DNA from 2 places in the Paenibacillus sp. JL3B1040 genome. Region 1 is predicted to be linked to the other one. Evidence: riboswitches for the same ligand, from Rfam matches in the RefSeq annotation. Region 1 holds a riboswitch; the other holds the start of a gene.
What was found. A riboswitch is a leader RNA that binds a small molecule or an ion and turns the genes downstream of it on or off. The one in region 1 is predicted to bind cyclic di-GMP.

Region 1 (3,112 bases):
CATAAATTAATATATATTTTTCATTATTAATATTCAATCCTACAATAACTTGTGAGGAAATCGATAGGGGGGACGATACGATGAAAAATGCCGATTCATCCGAGGCACGCGAGAAGCTGATCCGCATTTTGGCGTTTACCATGATCTTGTCATCCATGGGGGCAACGATGTTTAATATCGTGCTCCCTGAAATCAAAGGTGAATTCGGCTTATCCGTCACTCAAGTCAGTTGGGTTTCGACGGCATATGCTCTGATTTACGCCATCGGCGCCGTGATTTACGGGAAGCTGGCGGATGCTTTTCAGTTGAAAAAACTGCTGACGTTCGGGTTAATCCTGTTTTGTTTGGGTTCAATGACCGGATTGTCGGCTCAGGCGTATTGGATGGTCTTGCTGGGCCGCGTGCTGCAGTCGGCCGGCGCGTCGGTGGTTCCCGCAGCCGCGATGATCATTCCGGTGCGGCATTTTCCTGCCGAGCGCCGCGGATATGCGCTGGGAATTACAGCCACGGGGCTGGCGATCGGGGGCGCGATTGGGCCGGTCGTATCCGCGCTGCTGGTCAGTCTGGTCGATTGGCGATGGTTGTTTTGCATCCCGATGCTGATGCTGTTTACGCTGCCGTTCTACCGCAAATACCTCAGCGATGAGCCGATTCGGGCCGTTCGGATCGATTGGCTCGGCGGAGGGGTGCTGGGCATCACGGTCACTCTGTTATTGCTCGGCGTAACCTATGGGCGATGGGAGCTTTATTTAGGCAGTTTGATCGGGTTTCTCCTGTTTCTATGGCGGATCCGCCTAGCTCCGCAACCGTTCGTGGATCCGCGATTATTTCGGAACACGGGCTATGCGCTGGGTCTGCTGTTGTCGGTGCTGGTCATGGGGATCGGCTATGCGCTGCCGTTCCTGACGCCGCAGCTGCTGGCCGAGGTGAATCGGCTGCCTGCCGGTTGGATCGGATTTGCCATGGTGCCCGGGGCTGTTGCCTCGGCGATCCTCGGCCGCAAAGGGGGCAAGTTGGCGGATGCCAAGGGCAATTCCTTCGTCATCTATGTGGCTTCCCTGCTGCTAATCAGCTGTTTTGCCCTGATTTCGGTGCTGTCCGGGGCGGCGGCGGGCTGGATTGCGGCGATTCTGATCCTGGGCAATGTGGGGCAAATGTTCATGCAACTGGCGTTGTCCAACACGATTTCCCGCACGCTGCCCAAAGAGCAGACCGGGGTAGGCATGGGTCTGTTGTCCATGTTGGGCTTTTTGTCCGGCGCGGTTTCGACCAGCCTTTACGGCCATGCCGTGGATCACGGCTCGTCGTCGCACTGGAATCCGCTGAATCCGTTTGAGGGCTCTGCCGTGTATGGCAATATCTACATGGTTTTGGCAGTGCTTCATATCGGAATCCTTCTTTTTTACTATTTTTTCTTTAGTCGAGTCGGACGATCCCGCAAGGAGGAATCGATAATGAGGCAGGTCTAAAGACCTGCATAAAAGACGGTTTTGGAGCCGAGTAGGATGAATCCGGATTAACAAATGACATGATCTGTGCCGATACAACTTCTAAAGAGCTTTATCCGATAAAGGCAAACCTGTCGAAAGGCAGGGACGCAAAGCTATAGGGCCTAAGATAGTTTGGCAGCCAGCTACCGAAGGGAGTTTTTTTGTCATGAGAAAGTGGATATCCGTAACGCTCGCGATCATTATTGGGTTCGGAGGAGCCGGCGCAATTCCGGTTCAAGGGGCGGAAACCCCGGGCTGGATCGATAAAACCATGGTGGATCAGGGAGCGATCCGCATCAACTATGACGTTAAGACGAAGATCAAAACCAAGCTGCAGATCGCCAAGGGCGAGGAGAAATACACCTACACGTTAACACCCGGAACGAACGGAGAGACGTTTCCGCTTCAACTGGGGAACGGAGAGTATGCGGTCAGTCTTTTGGAACAGCTTAAAGGGACAACGTACCGTTTGGTCCATAAGGACACGGTCAAGCTGCAACTGAAGGACGAGAAGCAGGTGTTTTTGCATTCCACGCAAAACGTAAATTGGGAACCGGACGGCCGCGCGGCGAAAATCGCCAACGAGTTGATTCAAGACGCGGTCGGAACCGAGGAAAAAGTTCAGATCATCTATGATTATGTCACCAGCACCATCAAGTACGACGACAGCTTGGCCTTCAGCGCCACCTCCAGTTACCTGCCCGATCTCGACCGGACGCTGACCCGGAAGAAGGACATTTGCTATGGATTCTCTTCCTTGTTCGCGGCGATGCTGCGCAGCGTAGGGATTCCGGCCAAATTGGTGATGGGGACCTCGGATTATGTCAGTACCTATCACGCCTGGAACGAGGTTTATGCAAACGGTCGCTGGATCACGATTGATACTACGGCGGACGCGGGCTGGAAAGGAACGACGACCGCTTATACGATGATCAAAGATCCCGCGAAATATAAGGCCGAGAAAATATACTAAGTTGCGAACCCAATCACGCCGGTTGCGGAATACGCGCCGCTTCTGACATTTCGATCCTGTTTGCCGGGTCGGGTGTCGAAGCGGCTTTTTTGCGTTCACCGTTCCTCCGATTCCCGCCAACCGATCAGGATTGTTCAGAAGTTGTATAGACTCCCTGTTTATACTCCTTGCAAACGTATGTCACAACAAAGCACGCCAAGCAGGGAGAGGTTCAAGGTGATGAATGTTGTCGCTCACTTTAGGGACGGTTCCCGCGGCATGGAGCTGGATACCTTTCGAGAGATCGAACTGACCAAGCAACTGAGAAGATACCGGCAAAGAGGCTTTTATATGAACTACCGGAAAAATCGAATCGGAATCGTGGCGACGCCGGACGGCCCCGTTTTTTTTGGCAACGGGCAGGTTTACCTTTTGCGGGAGCAGCCGTTTCGATTTTGGCTCCACCAGCAGAAATGGAGAATCGGGTTTCGCTTTGAATGGAACGGCGAAATGAAGCTGAGCTTCACCTATCCCCGGATCGTTTACCGCGATGGCCGAACGTGGGAGGTTGACGAATTTCGCGATTTTTGCTGCTGGTTGGTGGAAGCGGTGAAAAAAAACAATTTTATGGATTTCTATACCGTAAAAACCCAAGAAAGACAGAGTTATC
Region 2 (3,112 bases), 1.8 Mb from region 1:
GTTTAAGGCGGCTGTGAACGCTTATTGGGACGCGGAGCAAAATGCGAAAGTAAACAACGATTCGAAATACATCGACGGGTTCTATTCCGCTTACGGCGCAGCGCGCGATAAAGGCGTGGAGCGAGCCGACGTCTACATCCGCAACGGCAAGCTGGTTGACCTGAAGCTGTACAGACTGGGCTCCAACCTGATCGATCGGGGCGACACGGCATATGCCGATGTGGTGAAAGCCAATGCTCCGATGACGGCGAAACTGCTCGCCAACGGCTCGTACATCGAGAACTTCAGCGACGGCGTCGACGCGATTGCCGGCGCAACCGAAAGTAGCCACAGCTGGAACGTGGCCGTGGAAAGAGCTTTTGAAAAAGCGTTGAAAGTGTCGGGCAAAGCGAAATATTTTGAAGGCACCTTCGCCGGTGTCGACAACCTGTCCAAACTGCTGGTTCTGGCCGACATCAAGGCGGACCAAGTTTCGAACGTAAATGTACATCTGTTTGGTGCAGATGGTAAATTGATCGCAGCCGACAAGCTGACGGAAGAGCAACAAACCGTTGTTGCTCAACTGAACGAAGGCTTGACCCAAAAAGGCGTGAACATGACGCCGATCGTACTTCAAGAGGACTTGTCCCTCGCGGCCAGAGCGGCATTTGCCGACCTGCTGAACAACGCGTCAACAACGCAAGGTACTTACAAAGACGGCACCTACACCGCCTTTGGCGACGCTTATGACAAAGGGACGAACCGTGCCGACGTTACGTTACGCAACGGCGTCATCGTTGGTCTGAAGCTGTATCGCGTTGGGGTAAATATGATTGACCGCGGAGATTCAGCTTATCCTGAGGTTATCAGAGCGATCCCGATCTTGACCCGCGATCTGCTGTTTGCCGGAACGAGAGAGCAAGCGGCGAAGGTCGATGTGGTATCCGGCGCAACCAGCAGCAGTACCGCTTTGAAAACGGCCGTCGAAAATGCTTATAAGAAGGCAGAAATCAACGAGTCGTACAAAACAGCCTACATCAATGGCATTTTTGCCGGGATCAACAAAGACAAATCCGTTTACGTTATGGTAACGGTGCAAAACAACGTGCCGTTCAAAATGGAAGTGTTCTATCTTGACGCGAACGGGAAAATCAAGACGGAAGATCAATTGACCGTCGACGAGAAAGCCGTCAAGACGGAGTTCGAAACGCCGACTGCCGAAGGAGCCTTGCATAAATACGGGTATCGTCCGGCAGCCTTCGGCGATACGGAGGGCATGAAAGCCGTTTCTGCCCAAGTGGTGGACGCCGTGAAGAATGCGCTGGAGAACGCCGGCAGATAATCGCTTTTGCCGGATTTGGCAAGCCTAAAGGCTTGGTGCGTAAAGCCCCCTCGAATCGTTCGAGGGGGCTTTTGTTCGTGCGCATGGAGAAATTTAAAATTCCTAGTTTACAACTTCTGTCCTTGCATGCTAGTATAAATTAACTAAAAAATAGCAATTTTACTAGAAGGGCAAACTTGCCGAAAGTCAAGGACGCAAAGCCACGGGCCTAACGTAACCGTTACCAGGGCAGCCGGGTTTCATGGTAACTTGTGGATGCGATTCTATCTTTCAAACAGTTCTCTTTCTTCGAAAATGCAGCTTTCTCGAGAAAGAGTTTTTTTGTACGAAGAATTTGTCGAATAATAAGTAAAATTGTCGAAAATTGATGTGACGGGGAGAACATATCATGGGAGAATTTGGTGCTTCGGATCCTTTATTGGAGATATATCTTCACGAGAATTCGCAACTGCTGGAACAGCTGGAGCAGTGCATTTTGGAATGCGAGGAAGCGAATGCGTTTTCCTCCGCCGCGATCGATGTCATCTTCCGTATCATGCATACGATCAAAGGTTCTTCCACGATGATGGGCTTCGACAATATTGCGGCATTGTCTCACGTCATCGAGGATCTGTTTGCTTATATCCGCGAACATCAACCCCGAGTAACCGATTATTCGGCATTATCCGATTTGGTGCTCCAAGGTGGGGACTCTATCAAGCTTGAGCTTTATAAGATCAGGCAGGGCGATTCGCCCGACGGCGATTGTGCGCCGCTGATGGGCAGCATCCGCCACCACTTGGAAGAGCTTAAGCACCGGCATGACGGCGGGCGGGACGCTCCCGTCTCCAAACAAGCCGACAGCGGGAGCCTGGACGAGAGTACCGCCCTCGCCGCACATGGTGCCCGCTTGAAAGCAGTCCTGTTCTTCGACGACGACTACAATATGGAAAATGTACGTGCATACCAGGTGGTCCATAGTCTGAAGGAGTGGACCGAGCATTTCAGCTACTGGCCTGATGACATTGAAAGCAACCTGGACTCCGCAGGAATCATCAAGGAGCAGGGGTTTCAGTTGTTTTTCCGCAACGGGGAAAGCGCCGAAACCATCACCGCCTATCTTTCGCAAGCTCCTTGTCTCAAACATCTTGAGATCAGCGAGTATACAGCCCGCGGGGACTTGCCGGAAACCCGCGCTCCTGGCGGATTCCATGCCGGAGGTTATTCTTGAGAGCAACTCCGCAATCGAACCGCCGCTTGTCGAAGAGCGGCCGTCCCCCGGAGCCTCCGGCGTCGCGTCGTTTCCGCCGGAGGAGTCGCAATCGCTGGCCAAGCCGCCCGTTTCGACCGCAACTACGCAGCAGTCCAGTTTCATCAGCGTAAATTTGACCAAGCTGGACGAGTTGATGGACCTGGTTGGGGAATTGGTTATCGCCGAATCGATGGTCACGCAAAATCCCGAATTGGCGGGCCTTGAGCTGGAACAGTTCCGGAAAGCGGCGCGGCAACTGCGCAAAATTACCGGAGAAATTCAGGATAAGGTCATGTCCATCCGGATGGTTCCGCTGGTGAACACGTTTCAGAAAATGCACCGCATCGTCCGGGATATGTGCAGGAAGCAGGAGAAGCTCGTACGGCTCCAACTGGTCGGCGAGGATACGGAAGTCGACAAGAATATTATCGAGCATATCTCGGATCCGATCATGCACCTGGTACGCAACGCCATCGATCATGGCATCGAGGTCCCGGACGAGCGGGCTGCTGCCGGGAAGAACGAGACTGCCACGCTGACGCTCGAAGCCAAAAACGTCG

Region 2: another riboswitch for cyclic di-GMP. It lies ahead of ACZF99_RS18475 (Hpt domain-containing protein); the one in region 1 lies ahead of ACZF99_RS10390 (transglutaminase-like domain-containing protein).

Annotation. Positions count from the first base shown of each region.
Region 1 is NZ_CM169317.1:2,335,528-2,338,639, forward strand. It holds gene ACZF99_RS10385 (MFS transporter) at 81-1,469, shown strand; cyclic di-GMP riboswitch class I at 1,563-1,641, shown strand; gene ACZF99_RS10390 (transglutaminase-like domain-containing protein) at 1,657-2,463, shown strand; gene ACZF99_RS10395 (hypothetical protein) at 2,680-3,112, shown strand, end outside.
Region 2 is NZ_CM169317.1:4,095,880-4,098,991, reverse strand. It holds gene ACZF99_RS18480 (FMN-binding protein) at 1-1,321, shown strand, start outside; cyclic di-GMP riboswitch class I at 1,481-1,566, shown strand; gene ACZF99_RS18475 (Hpt domain-containing protein) at 1,710-2,531, shown strand; gene ACZF99_RS18470 (chemotaxis protein CheA) at 2,512-3,112, shown strand, end outside.